Regions from separate parts of the Serratia sp. MMO-28 genome, predicted to be linked through region 2. Evidence: predicted binding sites of a transcription regulator. Region 2 holds the regulator's gene; the other holds the start of a gene.
What was found. The regulator LexA, encoded in region 2, represses DNA repair genes until DNA is damaged. The targets are predictions, from matches to a motif close to TNCTGTATGTACATACAGNA.
Positions count from the first base shown of each region.

Region 1 (12,122 bases), on a different contig from region 2:
CTGATAGTTAGCTTCGGTGATCAGTTGATAAGGGATCATCACGCTGCTATCGACCTTTTCACCTTTCACCAGTTGAATGGCAGTCTGGACCGCGCCCTCCCCCTGGCCTTTGGCGTCCTGGAAGATGCTGAGGCTGAGATCGCCTTTCTTGATAAACTCCAGCGCATCCGGTGTGCCATCAATCCCGGCAACCAGTACGCCGCTTTTTTTCGCCTGTTTCAGCGCCAGAATTGCCCCAATCGCCATTTCGTCGTTATTGGAAGCAATGGCATCAATCTGCTGCCCGGAAAGGATCCAATCGGTGGTGACATCCACCGCTTCTTTACGGAAAAACTTGGCCGTCTGTTTATCGACGATATGAATACCTGGATATTGGGCAGCCACTTCCTCAACGCCGCGAGTCCGATCGCGAGTCGCTTCGCTGGACAGCTCACCCAGCAGGATCATGACGTTGCCTTTACCCTTCATCAGCTTGGCCAGTTCTTCCATCTGCAGTTTGCCGGCCAGCTTGGAATCGGACCCGACATAGGCCATGCCGGCAGGCAGCGTGGCTTCAGGGCGACGGTTGACAAATACCAGCGGGATTTTGGCGTTTTCTGCCAGTTTAATCATCGGTTTCACCCCTTGGGTATCCACCGGGTTCAGGATAATGGCATCCACCCCCTGGCTGACAAAGTTCTCCACCTGCTGGATCTGTTGAGCAATGTCCCCTTTGGCATCTTCAAACTGGCCGCTGACACCGCCGGTTTCTTTCATTTTGCTTTGCATTGCCTGGCGCAAAATGGTGAGGAAGTTGTCATCAAAATGCGCCATCGATACGCCGATTTTGATGTCTTTGGCAAACACGCTGATTGGCAACATACACAACAGCACCGAGGTGACGATCAATTTCTTCAGCTTCATGTTCTTTACCCTTTTATCGTTAGAATGAAGAGGCCGGTTGACTCGACAGCCAATGAAAAATATTTTTTACATTCAAACAGCAATTTTCCTGTAACGATCTCCTTTATGCGGTGGTTCACTGCCTTTACTGCCCTAATCACACGGGATTAAAACGTTTCGGTGACACCTTTAAACAGATTAAAAACAATGCATTAATATACACCTTCTGATGCTGCCTTCGTTCCACACCCTAAAATCAAACATTTATTTCATAATTTAGATTATTGAAATTTTTTAACCCAAACAAGCGAAACATGCGTTTTGGAATGAATGGGTAACAAAAATATGACACGGATCTAACAAATGGCGTCTAAGCGCACCCAGCTACCAGCGATAGCTCGGCAGGCAAGCCTGTTTTTTGGCTTAAATGTGCGAACAGCAACGCAATTTATGCATTCCACCTGTCGTAATCTCCCCCGCTCGGCAATACTGAAATAACCACAGCGTCAGGAGGTATTGGCATGCAATTGAGCAGTAAAGTACGGATGAACCGCCTGTTTAATCAGGGAAAATGCCTTGATGTCGCGATCGATCACGGCATCGCTAACGAGCCTGATTTCTTGATTGGGCTGGAAAATATTGAGCTGGTTATGCACAGCCTGATTGCGGCACAGCCGGATGCTATTCAGGTCAACTATGGCCAGGCTGACCTGCTGCAAAACACACCGCTGCGCAATAAACCGGCTCTGGTGATGCGCACCGACGTTGGTAACGCCTATAACGCCGCTCGCCACCGCGAAATGTGGGCGGTGCTGCACAACCCGGAAGCCCCTATTCTGGCGGCATTGCAGATGGACGCCGCCGCCGTGGTGGTGAATCTGTACATGATTCCTGACGAGCCCGGCATTTTCCGCCAGTGTGTAGAGAATATCGGCCGCCTGCGCCACGCCTGCGAACGCTACGCCATGCCGCTGATGATTGAACCGCTGGTGATGGCCCCGGCGGGATTGGGGGCTGCCTACGGTTCACTGGGGGATGTCGAGAAAATGGTGCCATTGGTCAGGCTGGCACGGGAGTTGGGGGCGGATATCATTAAAGCCGATCCCACCGACCGGGTGCAGGACTTCCACCGCATTGTAGAGGCGGCGCGCTGCCCGACGCTGGTGCGCGGCGGTGGTAAAGGGGAATTGAGCACAGTGCTGGAAAAATCCGCCGCCTTGATGGCTCAAGGCGCCAGTGGGATGGTGTATGGCCGCAACGTGTATCAGCACAGCAATCCGTCACGGGTGGTCAGCGCGCTGATGGCGATCGTCCACAAAGGTGCCAGCGGTGAGCAGGCATTGGAGATTTATCATCAAGGTTGATTTTGCTGCTACGCCCGATAACGATCACGAATCAATATCGGGCAAAATGCTGATGCTCCAGGCAAGGGGGCGTTCTATTAAGCATTAAACTGAATTATTTCGGTTTGAATGATATTACGAGGCGTTGGAAATGTTTATAGACCTCATCATCCGGCGGTGCCGGGATTTCAGCGTTCTTTATTGCCTTGATACCGGCTTCGCAAAGTGGCTGATAGCCTTCTATCGCACTTATGTTAATCACGGTGCCATTTCGATCCATCGAGAATGAAACATCACATTCTTTTCCCTCGAAACTCTTTAAGCGGTACAATTTTCGCTCAATAGCCTCAGTGAGATCACGGATGTAAACCTGCAATCTCTCGGCCAAGAGAGCGGACTCTTTTGCTGCTGGGGGCAACTGTTTTTTTCTGGTGTTAGTGCTGCAGGCAGAAACCAACATCATGCTTATGCAGCAAATAAATATAAGCTTTTTCATAATAAAGAATCCCTTTTCAAAGCGGCCCTATCAATGCGTTTTGAGCGATAACCGGAAAATATGCTCTTACAGCTTCTTAACGCTGTTACGTAATGATTAATTGTAAACCATCACGGCGCTTGTTTTTTCATTATCGCAACAATCACGCCTTCACGTTCTGGCTCAAATCAGTTTCTCAGGCTGATTGGTAACTCACTCTTCAGCCTTTCAATAACTGACTCATTCGTAGCTATAATGGTGATGGCCGTTGATTCCCGTGCAATCTTAATCAGCTGAATGGCAAGTGCCTTAATTGCATCATAATTAAGAACCTCCTTACCCTTTTGATCTACCGTAGCATAATAACTGGTCGTAACATCCCTGACAGTATTTGCAGGAAATAAGTGATATCACTGTGACAGTGCTTACACTTAAGCGCAAGGCAGCATAACCCGGCCAAAGGCGTCGCCCTTCACCCAACGGGTTAGCCTTAGCTGACAAGCATTACACTTTACCCCCTCTTTTTTCGAACACATTCAGCATGCAGGACATTTTCTAAACGTGAATGCTTCGTCTAAGTAAACGGGATACTTACGGTAGCGAACAATGCCGCTCAGGCAACAAAAAGCCCATATCAGTGGGCTTAAATAGAGTGATTTAACCAGCAGGAGCGATAACCTTTAATCAGCCCATCCGGTCTTGGTTTCGAGAGGTGACTCTGACATGGTGTACTTCTCAACCACATCACCATTAAAAATAATGGCAAGATCTTTTTGGGTGCCCTTCATCCCGTTATGGAATAAACCATAGAATGGAATGTATGACTCCCCAGTGACTGTCGCTTCGACATATTCATATTTCCAGATTTCATTTTTTTTATCGGTAAAACTAACGTTATCCGGAGAACCCAGTATTCCTTTGATTTCAGCCTTGGTTGTCACACCTTCTTTAATCTTACTTTTTATGCTCGTTTGGGTTTCTTTATGCAGGTTTTCGTTGCCTGCTGAAGATGCGCAACCAGTCAACAGCGATGCCAGCAGTACAACGGCAAAAATCTTTTTCATTTCATCCCTTCCCTTAGACAAGTAACAACTCACTACATGGTAGCAGAGCGAGGAAACAGGACAATGACCATTAACGCTCTTTTCCAACAATGCTAAGTTTTACCTTGTTGGCACCGGGGTGCAGATACTTATGTGAGAAAGGTCGCGAGCATTCAGATGCTGATAGCCTGATTAGCTTCAGTTCGCTCTAGACATGAAGCAGCATTATCGATGGCGCTTATTGAGTGCCATCTGTAATGTTACTTTCCCGCGTTATCCTGCTGCCACTTAATCAGCCCATAAATACGTGAGGCGCATATATCAAGTTCATTCTGATTCACCTGTAGCGCCATTATCGCATCACCAAACGTTTCCCCAGTAAATGGCGTTTGTTCACATTGCCGGAGCAGTGCCGCGGGTGGATACACGTAGATCAGCTGCGGGGCTGGCTGCGGCTTATCTGCGCAAGATACGGCGAACATCATCAGGCAACCGCTGATTGCTGCAGCCGTTATTCTCCAGCGCCTTGCGTAGCTTTTCGTTATCAGCATCGGCTTTTGCCCTCTTCTGTTGTTCAATCTTCAACTGTTCCTCAGTAGCACGGCGGTCAGCACTGGCGGCATCTTTCAGCGCAATGATGGTCCCGTCACGGCTTTCTACTGCAGCCACCAGCGATTTGTTTTCCAGCCGGGCATTATCCAAATCGCCTGACAGCGAAGACGCATACCAACCGAGGCAGATGGCCACCAGCAGCAGGCTGATTAATCCGTATTTACTCATGCTGGCATTTCCACGTGAGGCGCATCTAAAAACTTGGCTGGGGTGTCACGTGGGTTATCCGTCCAGGTAATACCGAATCGCAGTGGAACACCCAGCTCTTTGCCAGCCTGGTGCATGGCATCAAGCACCGGTAGCCAGCATTTATAATTGTTCCAATCAGCGCCAACCGGCAGCAGATCTAGCGCATGCCCGGTAAGATGGCGGCTGGCCATCGTCTTACTTGCGCCTGCGGCGACCAACGCTTGCTGCCGCGCTGTGGTGCGCCTACCTTCGATCACTGTAAAATCGACAGTTGAAAGCTCAAGCGCCCGGCGTACCACTTTGATCAACTCGGGGTTTACGCCAACGAGGTTACCCTCGCTGCGTTGACCGAATCTGAAATTAGGCATTGCTACCTCTCCTTACCTTAAGTTGTCTCGCACATGCAGCACCGGAAAAAGCACCTGGTACGACATCTGCTTTGACTTTGAAGCCAAAAAAACACTGTTTGAATAAACAGTATTTCAAGCAGGAGGGGAGATAGATACCAGAAACCGTTTGGCAGCCAATGACACAACACGCATTAGCTCAGCCCAGAATTGCGGAAGTCTTCTACTCTGATGTAACTCACAAATTTTTTCTGACCTGTTACGAAGAAAACGTTCCTCTAGACGTGATCGAAAACCTCATTTCGGAAGCAAGAAAATTCCACCCACCAAAAACAATGGAATAATAGTCGGTTGGTTATCTTTTGTTTCAGCGTGATGACTCCGCTCAATACACCCTTGCATGAGGCAAATCACTGATCCTCGTCGTGTAGGCGGGAGACAGCATTTCACGCTTCATTTTCCATACCTGCTCGGTCCCCTGCCCGGCAAACCAGATTTTGCCACGGCCTGACTTGTTGATACGGTCTAACACCGCCATCAGCCGTTCGCTATTAGGCTGGGGTTGGTATTCATCGAACAGCCCCAACTGCGCCACGCCGTGGCTGAAAAAGTCTTGCAGCATCACGCCCCCTTTTTGATATCGATGACCGGGTTGCCAAATAGCATCAAGGCAACGTAAAGCGGCGGTGATAATGTCACGCGTATCCTGCGTGGGCGTGTACAACTGCATGCTGGCCGAATTGCCGTAGTAAGGCTCGTGAGGGGAAAACGGGCTGGTCTTAATCCAGGCGCTCACGTGCCGACAATACTGGCGTTCATCCCGCAATTTCTCCGCCGCACGCGTTGCGTACATGCAAATCGCCTGGTGCATGTGCTCGTACTCCGTGATGCGATCGCCAAAAGAACGGGAACAGATGATCTGCTGCTTGGTTGCCGCAAATTCCTCAAGGGCAAAACAGGGTTCGCCGCGCAACTCTCTCACCGTTCGCTCGATCACCACGCTGAAATTCCGCCGGATCATCGCCGTACTGGCATCAGCCAACTGCAGCGCCGTTTCGATGCCCATCACCTTCAGCTTTTTCGATATCCGCCGGCCGATACCCCAGACCTCTTCCACAGGCACCAACGCCATCAGCCTACGCTGCCGCGCCAGATTCAAGAGATCGACAACACCACCGGTTTTATCCCACTTTTTGGCCGCATAATTGGCCAGCTTTGCCAGCGTCTTGGTCTGTGCAATGCCAACGCCCACCGTCAGCCCAGTATCCCGCAGAACCCGCGCACGGATCTGCCGCCCAAAGGCTTCAAGCTCGATACAATTGCGCACGCCGGTGAGATCGAGAAAACTTTCGTCAATCGAATAGATCTCAATGCGCGGCACCATCTCCTCCAAGATAGCCATCACTCTGGCTGACATATCTGCATATAGCTCGTAATTGCTGCTGAAGGCAACGCCACCAGCACGCTCAAATTGTTCCTTGATCTTGAAATACGGGCCGCCCATTTCAAGCCCCAGAAATTTCGCCTCTTTGTTGCGCGCCACCACACAGCCATCATTATTCGACAGCACCACCACCGGCCGCCCGCGTAAATCTGGCCGCCACAGTGTTTCGCAGCTGACATAGAAGCTGTTCACATCAACCAGGGCATACACTATTTCAGCCTCGTGATGGTCGATACCACGACCCCGACGATTTCCATTCCATCACCACCGTCATAAAGCGGTATAGGCTGGTAGTTGGGGTTCATCGGCTCGAGCTGGGCAACTGGCCGCAAGCATAGCCGCTTGACGGTGAATTCTCCGCCGATGCTGGCAATCACGATGTCACCGTGTTCGGCGGTGATACTGCGATCGACCACCAGCATAGAACCATCCGTGATACCGGCCTCAAGCATGCTTTCGCCAGACGCCAGCAGGAAGTAAGTGGCGTTGGGGTGGCTGATGCAATACTCGTTCAGATCGATGCGCTTGTGTATGTAGTCCTGTGCCGGTGAGGGAAAGCCAGCAGGTACCTTGTCAGAGAAAAGTGGAATGTTGAATTTTAACGGGGTTGATGTTGGAAATGAGATTTTCATGCTGTGACTCTATACTGTTTTTATATACAGTATAGATATGTGGAATGGCAGGGAAAAGACGAATTTACTCAGTGAATGGTATGAGGCTGATCGATAAGGAAAGAAAGTTTCTGACCGCTGCCCCTCCCGATGTTTAACCCTAAACAAACATCACGAAGCCGGTACGGGGCAGCCTTAACTGTTATGTAGTGGCGGTTTGGGGAATTTCAACTGCCGGTATCGCTATTTGTGTGTCCGATATAATTGCAGGTAATGTGAGTTCACAAAATTGCAAACGAGAGTCACAGCCGTTAGCTCAGTGTTTCATCAAGCCACCTCTCAACATTTCGCGGAATGATGTTTAACCGTTGTTGTGCGCTCATAGCAGGAAAAATAGTATTGCCTGAAGTTTGCCACAGAGCCTGATATAGCCCTACCACAGCGTTAGCGGCAGGTCCGATCAGCGGCTCAACTAATTTGCCAAAATCTTGCGGTTTCATACTCTCGAATATGACATCACGACCAAGATACTTAGCCATGCCAGCCGCCAGATCAGGCCCCAATATTCCAGGCAACTGCCCAACACCAACAACACCTGTTATTTCAGGCTCATTCAATAAACGCTCAGCAACTTCCGCCACATCAAGATGTGAACTCCAAGACACAGGGAAATCGTCCCGAAGTGGATAATACAGTACCCCTTCGGATTGCACCGGATCGAAGACCATAGGTAGCAGCAGGTTTTCCAGATACAAACGGGGGGCGACTACAGCGGTAGAGATCCCTGTTTTCTGCACACCATCGATCAGGATATTAATTGCCGAATTATCGGCTGCTTGCAGCAGTGATCCAGGTTCGTCGATGATGGCGCCACTGGTAGAAATAACGACACGCTTTGGTCTGGCTAATTTGACGGCCTGGACGATATTGTGTGCATAAGTAACACGGTCTGCTTCAGAGGCTAGTGGTAAGTGAATAAACACCCCCTCCGCTTCACGGTAGGCCATAGCCAAGGATTCAACAGAAGCATTATCAATTTGTACTGTCGGCACTCCAGACAGTCTGTCGATATGTCGTACTGCAGCAATCGCCGGTTTGCCTGACTGACAAAGGCGTTTGAACAATGGAGCCCCTTGAGCTCCCGTTGCACCATGAACAATGTAGGCCATAAAAGTCATCCTGAGTTAAATGAAATAGGGTCAAGTGATATACTGAAATTCCATTGTTGCATATACTGCACCAGTTACATCAACTGCACTAATAGGGAATTTTTCATGTCTCGCTCTGAATTTCCAAGTTGTGGCGTAGCCAGATTTCTAATTCTTTTAGATGGCCCATGGGCTACGTTGATCATACGTGAGCTATTACATGGCCCACGACGCTTTACCGAATTGCGTAAAGCTTTACCTGGTATAAGCGCACACACGCTTACCCACCGACTTAGGCAGTTCGAGAATCATGGTTTGCTCACGCGTTCTGCCTTTGCTGAAACACCACCACGCGTTGTGTACGACTTGACTCCATTTGGGCAAAGCTTACGCGAGGTATTAGAAGCCATGCAGCGATGGGGGGATGCTTTACCTGAAGAGGTGATTGTTGCGGTAACTTCTGCGGGCATGCTGTGTGATGCAGTCATGAGCAAACAGCAGACTTAATGATCGAATATACAGGCTCAAAACAACCTTACAATTTGCAATGAAGTTGTTGGGGCATAAATCGGTGAAAATGACGGACAAGTATCTCGATACGAGGGGGAATAAGTACGTGATGCTATAAAAGACCGGATATCAAAATTCGGATAGGCGATAAATCTCCCTTATAAATCAATAAAATAAAAAAAGACCGAATACGATTCCTATATTCGGTCTAGGGAAATGGCTCTTGGGAGAGAGCCGTGCGCTAAAAGTTGGCATTTATGCAGGGCTTACTCAGCCATGCACTTTAAGAATAGCTTAAGGTGCTAGTTTTGCCAGCCAGCCACACGGCAAGTGATAATTTCACAAAGAAATTAATTAGAGATAATCCCACTTCCCCGTCAACCTTTTCATAACCTATTGGTGGACAAGCGCTTACTCAGCACAAAGTTTTTCCGCTCTTGTACGAAAAACTTCAACGCTCATTTTCTTGCCTGGATTATTGGCATCATCCAGCAGAATCACATCCAGAGGCTGAGCTCGCTGTTGCCCCGCTTTCACCTGCGCCTGTGCGGCATCGTTCAGTGGATACTGCATTAACGTACTGTTGTTGAGCACAAACAGCGCATTACCCTTGCGGCATTGCAGCGTCACTTCCTCTTTGGTGAACGCCCACTGTTTGCCGTATTCCAGTTTAGTGACGTTAATCAGTTTATCTGCCGCCAATGCGCTGGTTGCCGTCGCCAGCAGTGCGATACCAAGAATTACAGATTTCATGAGATGGCCTTAAGGTTGCAATTTAATTCGATTTTCCCGCAACTAAGGGGCTGCGGCAAGCCGCAATGTCACACGGGTGCGTAGGTTGCAAAAACACTGACCAGTAACAAAACGGCCCCCCCCAACACCACTTCGCACCAGCAGGCCAAGATCAGCCCGCGTTGTGCCAATGTGGGCACGCTCCCCATCGCAGGCACAATAGCGTAACGGTTGGCCAGCGCGGCCAATACCATCAGCGCCACCAACGCGATTTTAAGCACCAGCAAACGCTGATAAGGGGAGTCGATATTCAACGGCCAATGCCCAAGAATAATCAGGCTGTTAATCACGCCGGTGAGGATCACCACCGCGACCGCAGCATGGCCCCAACGAGAAAAGCGGATCAGCGCCACCAGTGCATCGCTGCGCCACTGCGGCTGAGCCAGATAACGCAGGCAGGCCAGCAGCGGTAGCAAGCAGCCAAACCAATAGCTTGCTGCCAACAGGTGTAACGTATGGTTAAAACGGTGCAAAACGCCCAGCGCACCCGCGTGCATCGCCGCATGGCCGATAAACGCCATGCTGACCAGTAACAGCGCGGAACACCCGGCGAGCACCTCAGCACGATAGGGAACCGGTAGGCGTAGCGCAAGCAAAGCCAACCACGCCACCGCCAAATGCCAGCGCCAGGCCTCACCGAACGTCGTGCCCAGAACCACCCACCAGGTTGCCAACTGCCAGGTATCGGCCCAACCATCCCCCATCAGCCCGGCCTGCACCGCCAGCATCAGCAATGCGGTAAACGCAGAAAGCCAGGTCGATGCCAGCAGTAGCGGGTGTAAATCGCGGGTAATGAGCGGAGAGAAACGCTGAGGTGACAGCAAGGCGGTGAACAGGCTGCTTCCAAACATCAGCATCACCGCCGCAAAGTGCGCAAAGCGACACAGAATAAAAAGAGTCGCCAGAGTCATCGGTTAGTTTACGGTAAAACTGTATTGGCCTTTGGTTTTGTGGCCATCAACGGAAACCACATGCCAACTGACGCTATATTTCCCCGCCGTCAGTTCCGTTTCAATCGGTACGTTAATCTGCGTGCTGTTATTGGGATCCAAGGTCAGCTTGCCGGTTTTCACCACGCTATGGTCAGGGCCGGTAACTTTCACCCCACTGAAGTTCGGCTCAATGCCTTCAGAGAAATTCAGCGTCAGCATTTTCGGCGCGGAATGGGTGGTGGTATCAGCCGCTGGCGTCTGCATTTTAAGATGAGCATGCGCCAGAGCCTGCTGGGAGGAAAGCCCGACAAACAGGACAAAAAGGGTAGAAAGCAGGCGATAGGATGAACGGATTTTAGCGATCACAGAGGTGTCCCTTTTATCATAATGAAGGTGATCAGGGGCAGGCCGTTAACCGGAGCGATGTTTCCGCAACCTTACCCCACCACATGATTGCGCTGCAGGTTGTAGCAACGTATCGCGTTAAATAATAACGATGGTGAATCACCAAGTCGAGCACATCACTGGTATTTTAGTGTTTGGCAGCACGTATCGCTGTAAAGCCACTATAAATGCAGGGTATAAAAAACCGCATACCTTGAAGATACGCGGTTTACAGAAGCGATCATCAAGCTTGGCCGTTGCCGCCTTCAGACGCTGCGCTCATTCTCTTCAAATCTTTATCAATAAAGAACAAGGCTTTGCCGCTGTTGCCCACCAACGCCAGTTTGTCCAGCACCGATTTGAACAGCTTTTCTTCTTCATGCTGCTCAGCCACATACCATTGTAGGAAGTGGAAAGTGGAATAATCATGGGTAGTCATTGCCACATGCGCCAATTCGTTGATTTGGCGGGTGATCAGTTGCTCATGTTCGTAAGTTTGCTGGAAAACATCAGCTAGCGACTCAAACTCGGTCGGCGGTGCCGCAATGCTGCCCAGCAGGGGTAAAGCTCCGGTGTCACTAAGGTAATCAAAGAGACGTTGCATGTGCTGCATCTCTTCCTGAGCATGTTTTTTCAAGAACCCTGCAGCCCCCTCAAAGCCCTTGTCGCTACACCAAGCGCTCATCTGCAAATACAGATTGGCAGAATAAAACTCCAGGTTAAGTTGTTCATTGAGTTTTTTTATCATTTCTTGCGGCAACATGATGATTCCTTTTATTTTTCAGACCATAAAATTGAGTCCCTCGTATTATGCCCTGATTCAAACAAAATAAACACTCTTGATTAACCTCTCTTCACCCATATAAATTACTTTTAATTTTCATTCGGTTAAATATTTTCCATAATAGTTCAAAGAACACCAGGATAATATCCCCAGCCTTTACGCTGGCTTGTAAAGCGAATAGTTATTATTTAGAGAGAAAATCCCCCTCTTCTATTACATGGTAATAAAATAACCCTACTTTTCTCCAGTGAACCTTGCCTACAGGAATATCCTGGCAATTTATGCTTGTTTCAGACTTGCCAAGTGGCTATGGGTGAATTACCTTCTGCGCTGATTTAATGCGACAACAGGAAGGACGATACCATGGGTTATAATCTGGCCGAGCTCTCCAAAGACGAGATGGACAAAATTAACGTCGATCTGGCCGCTTCAGGTGTAGCATTCAAAGAACGCTACAACATGCCGGTGATCCCAGAGATGGTGGAGCGTGAACAACCTACGCACCTGCGGGACTACTTTCGTGAGCGCGTGGCACACTATCGTGCTGAATCGCACAAGTTCTCGCGTCTGCCGTATGAGCCTAAAGCGAAGTAGAAGAACCTGCCGTTGCGGCAGGCTTACTGGTC
Region 1 is NZ_JBBCVB010000012.1:103,612-115,733, reverse strand. It holds gene WG891_RS12770 (sugar ABC transporter substrate-binding protein) at 1-903, opposite strand, end outside; gene WG891_RS12765 (class I fructose-bisphosphate aldolase) at 1,404-2,246, shown strand; gene tolA (cell envelope integrity protein TolA) at 2,341-2,721, opposite strand; gene WG891_RS12755 (hypothetical protein) at 3,381-3,764, opposite strand; gene lysC (Rz1-like lysis system protein LysC) at 4,004-4,225, opposite strand; gene WG891_RS12750 (DUF2570 family protein) at 4,200-4,523, opposite strand; gene WG891_RS12745 (M15 family metallopeptidase) at 4,520-4,912, opposite strand; gene umuC (translesion error-prone DNA polymerase V subunit UmuC) at 5,277-6,545, opposite strand; gene umuD (translesion error-prone DNA polymerase V autoproteolytic subunit) at 6,545-6,967, opposite strand; gene WG891_RS12730 (NmrA family NAD(P)-binding protein) at 7,258-8,115, opposite strand; gene WG891_RS12725 (winged helix-turn-helix transcriptional regulator) at 8,221-8,601, shown strand; gene WG891_RS12720 (YebY family protein) at 9,016-9,357, opposite strand; gene copD (copper homeostasis membrane protein CopD) at 9,426-10,307, opposite strand; gene yobA (CopC domain-containing protein YobA) at 10,311-10,694, opposite strand; gene ftnA (non-heme ferritin) at 10,957-11,475, opposite strand; gene WG891_RS12700 (DNA polymerase III subunit theta) at 11,860-12,090, shown strand.
Region 1: the regulator LexA is predicted to act here: its motif matches at 6,980-6,999, upstream of umuD (translesion error-prone DNA polymerase V autoproteolytic subunit).

Region 2 (12,122 bases):
TGGTTTTACCCATGCCATGGGGGACAATAGCCAGAGCACGCCAACCTGCCCGAAAGGCCAAATCTACGACAGTAAAACCAAAACCTGCACGGTAGAAAAGAGCAGCATGCTCAGCGACAGCGACCGGGCTAACTACGCTTATGCGCTGGCAAAAAGTGGCCGCTATCAGGAAGCATTGGACGTTCTCAACACGCTACAAGATCCCAACACCGCCGTAGCGCTGAATTATCGCGGCTATGCCACCCGTAAACTCGGCCGCACCGATGAGGGCATCAGCTATTATTTAAAATCAGTGGCACTGGATCCGAACTACCCAAAAGTCCGCGAATATCTGGGTGAAGCCTACATGATCAAAGGCCGTCCGGACCTGGCCAAACAGCAGTTGACGGTAATCAAATCACTGTGCGGAACCGGATGTGAAGAGTATCGCGATCTGGCCGCGGCTATCGATCATCATCCTGAGTCATGAGGTTGCACCTCGGAGGCAGCTATCAGCAACGACGCGATTCGCAACGAGATCGGGCAATATCTTTCCCGCCTGTGGCGCTATGGCCTGGTGCTTTGCCATCGGCGGGATATTGCCGACGATTTGGTTCAGGCCACCTGCGTGCGGGCGCTCGAACGTGCCGCACAGTTTAGCGCGGGTACGCGTATGGATCGCTGGCTGTTCTCTATCCTGCACTCTGTCTGGCTCAATGAAGTTCGGGCGCAGCATATTCGTCAGGGGCAAGGCTTTGTTGACGCAGAGGAACTTGCTGACTCAGCGAGCAACGACGATCCTATCTGGGCCAATCAGGTGATGCAGCGCGTGAACCGGCTACCGGAAGTGCAGCGTAATGCGCTCTTTCTGGTGTACGTGGAGGAGCTGTCCTACCGGGAGGCGGCCGAGGTGCTTGGTGTGCCGATCGGCACCATCATGAGCCGCCTGGCTGCCGCCCGCCTGAGGCTGGCGAACGACAGTGCCTTGCAGGACATACCGGCGCGGTCGACAGGAGAAAAATCATGAGCGCTCATCACGATGTTGACGAACTGCTGGTCGCTTATCTGGATGATCAACTGGAGCACTCACAGCGACATGATCTGGAGCAACGCCTCACCAGAGATCCAGAACTGGCGGCTCGCCTGGCCTTTCTGGCTGGCAGCAACCTGCCGTTCAAAACCGCTTTCCAGCCACTGCTCGACGAAGCGCCGGTGCAACGGCTACAGGCGGGTCTGCAAACGCTCTTACGGCCTGCCCCACCCAGGATCACCCGCCGCAGGCTGATGGCAGCAGCCATTGGCTTCCTGGCGTTGGGGGTAGCAGGCGATCGTCTCTTCCTGCAACTCAACCAGCCGGAAGAGAACTGGCGCAGCCTGGTGGCACAGTATATGGCGCTGTATACGCCAGAAACGCTGGCTGGTAATCCCCCTTCCCCGCAAGAACTGGCCGCTCAACTGCAACATGCTGGCGAGCAGCTCAGTATCACTTTGCTGCCGCAGCAGTTGGTATTAACGGGAGCAACGCTGAAAAATGCGCGAATACTGGCTTACGACGGCGAGCGCATCGCGCAGCTAACCTATCTTGATGAGCAATATGGGCCGCTGGCCTTATGTATCATTCAGCAACCTGGTGAAGCAGCAGTTGAAAGTGAACGGCGTATGGGGATGAATCTGGTGTACTGGTCTGATAACAGCCATAGCTTTATGCTGATTGGCCATAATCCTCCCCAACAGATGAACGCGCTTGCCACCCAGTTGCGGCAAGCGTTGGCAAGCTGAAGCCGCTATTCCAGTGCGCGGATCACCCGGCACGGTTGCCCCAGCGCCAATACGTTGGCCGGAATATCTCCGGTGACCACGCTACCTGCGCCAATGGTGGTGCCATCGCCAATGGTCACACCCGGCAGGATCACCACGTTCCCGCCGATCCAGACGTTGCTGCCGATCGTCACCGGCTTGGCCGAGGTTTTAAACGGAAAAGCAGGATTACCGCTAAAGCGCTCGCTGGCCTTAAGCGGATGGCTTGGCGTGTAGATTTGCACATTCGGGCCGATCAGCGTGTTATCACCAATGGTAATGGTGTTGCAGTCGAGAAATACCGCATTAACGTTGATAAAGCAGTTTTTACCGATGCTGATATGCTGGCCATAGTCACACCAGAACGGCAATTCGATCCAGCTTTCATCCCCCCAGGCAGCAAACAGTTCACGCAACAGGTTTTTCTTCTCTTCAGCCTGATGGGAGTCCAGGGCCGCCAGCCGTTTGGTCAGGCCGCGCGCCCGGTGATACAGGGCAATCAGCTCTTCATCACGGCTGTTATAGATCTCGCCACGCAGCAATTTTTCTCTTTCTGTCATGTTAAAGCTCCCGATAAAAGCGTTCCAGCTGCGCGTTATACCGCTACCACGTGCCAAAACCTACCCCAGTACGCACCTGCTCGAACAGAACGGCAAGAAATCGTGAGCGGTTTCTCATTTTAAATCTTCGCTTCAACCCTAGGCTTGTCGATTAGCACCGCATTATGTGGATAAATGGCACAACCCTCGGCGATTCTGCTGAAACATGTTAAAATCAGCTTCTTTGCGTACCGGGATATTTGCCATGAACTCAACCAACCAGCAAAAGCTGCTCGCGCAGGCTGAACAGATCTGTCAGCAACGCAACGTGCGACTCACCCCGCAACGGCTGGAAGTGTTACGCCTGATGGCAGAGCAACCCGGTGCCATCAGCGCTTACGATCTGCTCGATCTGCTGCGCGTCGCCGAACCTCAGGCTAAGCCGCCCACGGTATACCGAGCGTTGGATTTTTTGCTGGAGCAAGGTTTTATCCACCGTGTCGAATCGGCCAACAGCTATGTGCTATGCCATCACTTTGAACAGCCCATGCACACCTCTGCGCTGTTTATTTGCGATCGCTGTGGGCAAGTGACCGAGCGCACAACGGAAGGTGTGGAAGAAACGCTGCAGAAACTGGCAACCGAATCAGGATTTGCGCTGCGCCATAGCGTGGTTGAAGCCCATGGCCTGTGTTCGGCCTGCGTTGAGGTAGAAGCCTGCGAAAATAAGCACGATTGCGATCATGACCACAGTATCGCAATCAAGAAGAAATAAGTGCGGTAACCATGCTGCCCCCTAGTGCCACGTTCCCCCGCTCTCAAACGTTATGGCTTGATGGGAACCAGGTCCCCCGCAGGCGGTGGCTGTGCCAGATCCACCCTAATGCCACTCCACGCAAGGCCAAAAACACCATCAGAGCCAACCATAAGCCGTGATTACCCAGCATCGGCAAGGTGAATAACGTCAGCCCATAACCGGCGGCGGCCACTGCCATACTGTTACGCATTTCTGCCCCACGAGTCGCACCAATAAACATGCCGTCCAGCAGATAACACCACACGCCCACCAACGGCAGCACCACTTGCCAGGGCAGGTATTGGTTTGCCAGCGCACGCAGCTCCGGCAGCGAGGTTAAGGCCGCCACAATCTGCTGCCCGCTCACCCCATAAACCACGGCAAAAGCGAGCGCCACCAGGCAAGCTTGCCTGCAAGCCGCACGCCATACGTTATGCAGTTGGCGATCGTCCCGTGCGCCATAAGCATGGCCAGAATGCGCCTCGACAGCATAGGCAAAACCATCCAGCGCGTAAGCGGTGAAGGTCAGCAGATTCATCAGCACCGCGTTAACCGCCACCACTTCACTGCCCATACGCGCACCAAGAATGGTTAACGAGGCAAAACACAGCTGCAGTAATAACGAACGCAGCATAATGTCGCGATTAAGCGCCAGCAAACGGCGCAGATTACCGCACCAGGCCCGACGCAACATCGCCAGCGAAATCCCGCGTATTCTCAGCACCCGCCACGATAGCCACAGGCCCAGCACCAGCGTGACATACTCGGCAACCGCCGTGGCTGCCGCCGCGCCCTGCACATTCCAGCCCAATCCCATCACCAGCCAGATATCCAGCACAATATTCAGCAGGTTACCGACGATCAGCAAAATCACCGGGGCCCGCACATACTGCACGCCCAATAACCAGCCAAGCAGCACCATGTTAGCCAGTGCCGCCGGTGCACTCAGCCAGCGGATCTCCAAAAACAACCGCGCCTGCGCCAAGACGGCCTTGTCGCCCCCGACAATCTGCAACGCCAATGTGATCAATGGCTCACGCAGCAGCACAATCACCAATCCGGCCACCAGCGCCAGCAACAGCGGTTGCATCAAGGCCTTGGCCAGCCGTTGCGGATCCTGAGCGCCCAGCGCCTGCGCAGCCAGCCCGGTGGTGCTCATACGCAGGAACAGCAACATCATGAACAGGAAACTGGTTGCCATGGAGCCCACGGCTACCCCGCCGAGATAGGTCGGGCTATCAAGATGGCCGATAACGGCAGTATCCACCAGGCCAAGCAAGGGAACGGTGATATTGGAGAAGATCATCGGCAACGCCAGGCGCCACAAGGCTTTATCGGTATCGCTGGTAAAAGCAGAGATCAGGCGCATAGTGAAATGTTCCCGTAGCCGTGCGGTGATGGGCGTTTAGAAAAGATATCGCCCCAGAGCTGGAGCGATGTAGATATACCCTTCATACTTCAAGTTGCTTGGGTGTTGACTGCCTTCACTCACCCCAGTCACTTACTTGAGTAAGCTCCTGGGGATTCATTCAGTTGCCGCCTACAAGCAACTTGAATTATTTTGGGTATATAGAGTATCAATCAGAACAATAACGTTTAGATCCAGTCACCGTTGCGGATCACGCCCACGGCTAAACCTTCAATGGTGAAATTCTGTTGGCGCAGATCGACCACGATCGGCTGGAAATCGCTGTTTTCCGGCAGCAGCTCAACCACGTTACCGTGCTTTTTCAGGCGTTTGACCGTGACTTCATCTTCGATACGTGCCACCACGACCTGGCCGTTACGCACGTCCTGGGTTTTATGCACCGCCAGCAGATCGCCGTCAAGAATACCGATATCACGCATCGACATGCCGTTAACACGCAGCAGAAAATCAGCGTTAGGCTTGAACAAGGAGGGATCGACCTTGTAGTGCCCTTCAATATGTTGCTCGGCCAGCAAAGGTTCACCGGCGGCCACGCGGCCGATCAGAGGTAACCCTTCTTCATCTTCCATCAGCAAGCGGATACCGCGCGAAGCACCGGAGACAATCTCGATCACCCCTTTGCGGGCCAGCGCTTTCAAATGCTCTTCTGCAGCATTAGGCGAACGAAATCCCAGACGCATGGCGATCTCGGCACGTGTTGGTGGCATGCCCGTTTGCGCAATATGATCGCGAATCAGGTCGTAGACCTCTTGCTGTCTGGTAGTTAGTGCTTTCATTCCGCCCCCTGTTTGTTTATACAGTCTTGCTGTGAGTATATACAGGTAAGCCGGGATTGGGAACCGAAGAATAAATAAAAATCAGGGATTAGCGAAGCAGTTCGCAACATTATGCCCCTTTTCAACTGAAATGCTGCCAAAGCACCGAGCCCCAGACGAGCAGCGCCAGCACAATCGTCAGTGAGACCGCCGCCGAACCCATGTCTTTTGCCCGGCCCGAGAGTTCATGGTAATCCGTTCCCACTCGATCGACGAGGGCCTCAATGGCGCTGTTGAGGAGTTCGATAATCATCACCAGCAGGACCGAACCGATCAATAAAATGCGCGCTATCGCACCCACATCCAGCCAAATCGCCAGTATGATGGCCACCACGGCCGCGACTGATTCCTGGCGGAATGCGGCTTCGTTCTGCCAGGCCGCAGTTAAACCTTTGTATGAATAGCCTGCCGCCTTGATAATACGTGCCAGGCCGGTTGCTTTATTTGCCATATAAAAGACACCTTTCTCAAAGGTAATATACCCATAGTCTTTCAAGCCGCAGCCAAGCGGCAACTTGCAATCCATAGGGTATAATTTAACTATATGTTTCCAGAGGTCCCCGCGCCTCGGGAAATCCCAACGCCACAGATCTGCTACCCGGTTTCTGGTATGCTTGCGGCGCATTGCTAACAAGAGGCTTTATGTTGTTATGTTAGGTTGGCGTAAAATATATTATAAATTATTGAATTTACCACTGAAAATGTTGGTAAGAAGCAAGGTTATCCCTTCAGATCCGGTCACGGAGTTAGGGTTGGATCCCTCACGACCAATTTTGTATGTTCTACCTTACAATTCCAAGGCAGATTTGCTCACCTTGCGCACCCAGTGCCTGGCGCAGGATCTGCCCGATCCCCTTAACTCGCTGGAGATCGACGGCACCGTTCTGCCAAGCCACGTGTTTATTCATGAAGGCCCGCGCGTATTCCGCTATTACACGCCAAAAGAAGAATCGGTAAAACTGTTCCACGACTATCTGGATCTGCACCGCAGCAACCCGGATCTCGACATTCAGATGCTCCCGGTATCGGTGATGTTTGGCCGCTCACCCGGGCGTGAAGGGCATGGAACACCGCATCTGCGCCTGCTAAACGGCGTACAGAAATTCTTCGCCATCCTGTGGTTAGGGCGTGACAGTTTTGTCCGCTTCTCCAATACCGTTTCCCTGCGGCGGATGGCCACCGAGCACGGTACCGATAAAACCATCGCGCAAAAGCTGGCTCGCGTGGCGCGGATGCACTTCTCACGCCAGCGTTTGGCCGCCGTGGGGCCAAGCCTGCCAGCCCGGCAGGATCTGTTCAACAAATTGCTGGCCTCCAAGGCGATTGAGAAAGCGGTCGAAGACGAAGCGCGCAGTAAAAAGATCTCTCACGAGAAAGCCCAGCAAAATGCGATCGCCCTGATGGAAGAGATTGCAGCCGATTTCTCCTATGAGGCCGTGCGCCTTTCCGATCGCGTGCTGAGCTGGACCTGGAACCGGCTGTATCAAGGCATCAACGTCACTAAAGCCGAGCGAGTGCGCCAACTGGCACAGGACGGCCACGAGATCGTCTACGTACCCTGCCACCGCAGCCACATGGACTACCTGTTGCTGTCTTATGTGCTCTACCATCAGGGGCTGGTGCCGCCGCATATCGCTGCAGGCATCAACCTCAACTTCTGGCCAGCCGGACCGATCTTCCGCCGTCTGGGGGCGTTCTTTATCCGCCGTACCTTCAAGGGCAACAAGCTCTACTCCACCGTGTTCCGTGAATATCTCGGCGAGCTCTTCACCCGTGGCTATTCGGTGGAATACTTTGTGGAGGGCGGCCGTTCGCGCACCGGGCGCTTGCTGGAACCCAAAACCGGCACCCTGTCGATGACCATCCAGGCCATGCTACGTGGGGGCGCTCGCCCGATCACTCTGGTGCCAGTGTACATCGGTTATGAGCATGTCATGGAAGTCGGGACCTACGCCAAAGAGCTGCGTGGGGCGACCAAAGAGAAAGAGAGCCTGTTGCAGATGCTGCGCGGCCTGCGCAAACTGCGCAACCTCGGCCAGGGCTACGTCAATTTTGGCGAACCGCTGTCATTGACCTCTTACCTCAATCACCATGTGCCGCAGTGGCGTGAATCTATCGATCCGATCGAAGCGCAGCGCCCAACTTGGCTGACGCCAGCCGTCAACGATCTGGCATCCCGGATCATGGTGCGTATCAACAATGCGGCGGCGGCCAACGCCATGAACCTGTGTGTTACCGCGTTATTGGCCTCGCGCCAGCGCTCGCTGACCCGGGAACAGTTGATTGAGCAGTTGGATTGCTACCTGCAGTTGATGCGCAATGTGCCTTACTCACCAGATTCCACCGTGCCAATACAAACGCCGGAGCAGTTGCTGGATCACGCGTTGAACATGAACAAGTTCGAGGTGGAGAAGGACAGCATCGGTGACATCATCATCCTGCCGCGTGAGCAGGCGGTGTTGATGACCTATTACCGCAACAACATCCATCACATGCTGGTATTGCCTTCGCTGATTGCCACCATCGTGATGCATCACCGTCACGTGTCACGCAGCGAGTTGCTGCGCCAGGTCAGCCTGATTTACCCCATGCTGAAAGCCGAACTGTTCCTGCGCTATGAAAAAGAACAGCTACCGGACGTGCTGCAGCCGCTGATTGACGAACTGACGCGCCAGCAGTTGATTGGCAGCAAAGGTGACGAACTGGTGCTGAACCCGGCGCGTATCCGCCCGCTGCAACTACTGGCGGCCGGTGTCCGTGAAACCCTGCAGCGCTATGCCATTACCATGTCGATCCTCAGTGCCAACCCGAGCATCAACCGCGGGGCTCTGGAGAAAGAGAGCCGCATCATGGCTCAGCGCCTGTCGGTGCTGCACGGCATCAACGCGCCGGAATTCTTCGACAAGGCGGTGTTCTCTACCCTGGTGGCGACGCTGCGGGAAGAAGGCTATATCAACGATATTGGCGACGCGATCCGCGAGCACACCATGGAGGTTTACACCATGTTGAGCGATCTGATCACGCCAGAAATCAAGCTGACGATAGAAAGCGTCAGCACGCCGGAAGAGACTGACGACGTGCCGGAAACGGCAGACGTGGAAAGAGAAGGCGAGTAACCACGGACTTCAACCCACTAAGGCACCCAAATCGGGTGCCTTTTTCATATTGGCCGTAAGGCCATCAGAGATAGCTCAGCGCAATGCCGATAAACAGCACTAAACCAACGTAGTTGTTATTCAGGAAAGCACTGAAGCAGGCATCGCGCTCGCGGCTGGCAATCTGCTTCTGCTGATGGATAAACAGCGCACCAGCCAGCAGCAGCGACCAATAATAGGCACCGCCAAGCTGCATAAGATAACCGACCCACAGCATCAGCAACAGCGTGGCAAACTGCAGTACCCCGACAATCAGCTTGTCATGGCGGCCAAACAGCACGGCGGTGGACTTAATACCGATCTTCACATCATCATCACGATCCACCATGGCATAGAGCGTATCGTAAGCCACCGTCCAGCAGATATTCGCCAGGAACAGTAACCAGCAACTCAGCGGCAGCGACTCACTGACGGCGGCATAGGCCATCGGGATCGACCAGCCGAATGCGGCCCCCAACACCACCTGCGGCAGGTTGGTGACGCGCTTCATAAACGGATAGACCCAAGCCAGAGCCAGTGCCGCCAGCGACAGCCAGATCGTCATGGCATTCAAGGTCAGCACCAGGGCAAAGGAGATCAGCACCAGCGCGACAAACAGAATTTTGGCTTCTCTTTCACTGACCCGGCCACTGGGCAACGGGCGGCCAGCGGTGCGTTTCACGTGCCCGTCAAAGGCGCGATCGGCATAGTCATTGACCACACAGCCTGCTGCACGCATCAGGAATACGCCAAGAACGAACACCAGCAATACGGGCAAAGCCGGTATCCCTTGCCCGGCCAGCCACAATGCCCACAGCGTCGGCCATAGCAACAGCAGCGTGCCAATCGGCTTATCGATGCGCATCAGGTGGCTATAGGCCTGCCATTTGCTTTGAGTCACGCTTCCTTCCAAGATCCTCTTCTCCCCTTATTCTGCTGAAACACCCTTCACCAGATACAATGGCGAGGCAGGTAAAAATAGCTCCGTCAGCAGCAGTGGTTTATCCGCCAGGCGCAAACGGGAACGCCGAGCCCATAATTCCCCCTGCTGGCCAACCTTAATATAATCGCGGGTTAACGTATTACTGCTGAACAGATAGCGGCCCAGCGGCACAGTGCCCAGATCGACCAGCGCCTGATCCGGGCCGGTCAGCGTTTCCTGCGGGATCACCGTCCGCCCCAGGAGCCAGGGCTGACCATCTCCCAGCAGCCGGATCTCACGCAGCCAATAGCGTTCACTGTAGGGTAAATGTTCGGCTTCTTCGCCCAGTTGAGCGCGGGTCACAAAGCATTCGCGCTGGGGCTCCACCTGCACTAGGTTGCAATAGCGCTCAAAACGACGGGTCATGGAGCCCAGCTCCATTAGCCAATCGCTAATGGCAGCAGGTAGCGGGGAATTTTCAGGCAACCACGCAATGGGCGGCAGGATGGAGTCCCTATTGCCAGACATTGTTCTACTCCATATCGGAAACCACGCCAAAACGGCGGTTCCTGACCATACAAATCGTTAACAGAAGGCCATTGTAACGCAGAAATCCGAAAGCGGCAGGTTGATTCGCAGTGAAATCAGTAGAGTTTTTAACGGGTGGAAAGTAGATTTGCTCAAAATAATTCGAGTTGCTTGCAGATGGCAAAAACAACAAGTCGGTCATAAACCGACTTGAACAGCGAAGGGGATAAAACTGAACAGCAGCTATGATGCAGACCCTGATGAAAAAGGGTGCGCTGGAGGCGCACCAATCATCAAGCCAGCATCGGCAGCATGGGGTGTTACCCCTTGCCTTTCACACTGCCAATAAACGTTTTTCTTGCTGTGGTAGAACCCAGTTTTTCGGCCTCATTCATCAGTTTTAAGGCCTTATCGATATCACCCGCCTTCACCGCCTGTTTGATAGCGTTATTAAAGTAGGCTTCGGTGTCATTGAGCATCGGCTCTGCTGGAGCGGCAGGTGCCGGGGCGGCGACAGGCGCAGCCGGTGCTGGAGCCGTTGAACCCACCACCACTGGCGCAGGTGCCGACGAGTTTGTCAGCGGCAAGCCAATCATTACGCTGCCCATATTTTGCTCTGAACGCACTTTCAGGTGCAGTTCACCCGTTGAGCTGTGCCGGGCGATCGGGTCTGGAATATCGGGAACCGCATTCCCCACCCCCATGGCGTAGGCTTTGGCCGGATCCAAGAGTTGAGTCGTGGTGGCTAAATCCTGGCGGGTGGTGTACACCAGCACATAGATCTGCTTCTGCCCCAGAGCGGGCGTCAGCTTCATCGTGCCCTCCAAACGATCGCTAGACATCACGCCAGCGCGTTCATAAGGGAAATAACTGCTGGGATAAAAAGCAGCAGGTCGCATTTGCTCATCCAGAACCAGCACGCTCGGTGCAAACACACTGCGATCGTTTACCAGGCTGCTGAGGGTGATTTCCAATGAACCGCGATCTGCAGGTAACGTAAATGCCGCTACCTGACCCTGAACATCACCTTGACTAACCTGCGGGTTGGCTTCGGTGATCTTGAAACTTTCACTGGCTGGCGGTACGACCGGTTTCCAAGGCAACTTTTGCAGCGTTTCGTGAGAAATCGCCGGGGCAACCGAGATATCCGCCTGCGCGTTAAACGCCGTGGCGTGCGCCATCAACGGGAGTGCGGAAGCGCAAGCCAGTGACAGATAAAAAGCGAGTAGATTTTTTTTCATTGTGATGGCCCTTTCGACAAGAGGCGAAGAAACTGACGCGCAACTGGCAAGAAGAGCGCGTCAGCCAAACAGATTAACGCAGAGTTAATGCAGCCGAACTCACGTTCGGCTACGGGGTTTGCTTACCACCAGGCTTCGAATTGCGCCCCGAAGGTCACTTCATCGTTGTCACCACGTCCAGCGCCATTGACCGCAGCGCCGTTGTCATAGCCCCACTTCTCATGCCAGTTGGCATAGGTGGCGAAAACGCGCAGTGCCGGGCGTGACCAGATGCTGTCGCCAGCCTGCCACTGTTGGGCCAAGGTCAGTTTATATTGTCTGTTACGCTCGTCAGTTCTTTGCGACTTAACGTTGTCATAACCGGCTTCAAACAGGGTACTCATGATTGGAGTCCACTTATACATCGGGCGGATACCCACGGTGTACCAGGTGGTGCCGTTGTTGTTGTCCAGATTGATGTTCTGGTACATACCGACGTACATCATTTCCCAATCGTCAGCCAACTTCACCGCACCATGATCCAGAATGCGCAGCATATGGCCGTCGTTATTGACGCTGGCACCCTGGCTGTGGCCCGTATTCCATGAGGTCATAGAGTCGGTCGCATACTGTACGACAAACTTGTTAAAACCACCGAGCATGCTCTGAGTGTGTTCTGCCGTAGCCATTACGCCGTTTTTCGACGCACCGGGTTGCAGTTCAACACCATCTCTGGTGCTGGCATTACCATAATCAAAGCCCAGCTCCAGCGTACCACCTGGGTTGGTTTCCATTCCCGCTAAACGCACGTCATAGACATCGTTGTACACATCAGCACGGTTATCCACCTGACGAGAAGCGATCTGACCGCTGTCATTGATATACCACTGGGTTGTACTGTTACCAAAGGCAGCAGAACCACCTGCTTCGGTATTACGCGTCACGGCAAACGACAGCTTACCA
Region 2 is NZ_JBBCVB010000028.1:27,681-39,802, forward strand. It holds gene WG891_RS21275 (tetratricopeptide repeat protein) at 1-469, shown strand, start outside; gene WG891_RS21280 (sigma-70 family RNA polymerase sigma factor) at 506-1,006, shown strand; gene WG891_RS21285 (anti-sigma factor family protein) at 1,003-1,758, shown strand; gene WG891_RS21290 (sugar O-acetyltransferase) at 1,764-2,336, opposite strand; gene zur (zinc uptake transcriptional repressor Zur) at 2,581-3,090, shown strand; gene dinF (MATE family efflux transporter DinF) at 3,134-4,480, opposite strand; gene lexA (transcriptional repressor LexA) at 4,708-5,316, opposite strand; gene WG891_RS21310 (diacylglycerol kinase) at 5,438-5,806, opposite strand; gene plsB (glycerol-3-phosphate 1-O-acyltransferase PlsB) at 6,006-8,471, shown strand; gene ubiA (4-hydroxybenzoate octaprenyltransferase) at 8,536-9,402, opposite strand; gene ubiC (chorismate lyase) at 9,418-9,939, opposite strand; gene malM (maltose operon protein MalM) at 10,260-11,180, opposite strand; gene WG891_RS21335 (maltoporin) at 11,303-12,122, opposite strand, start outside.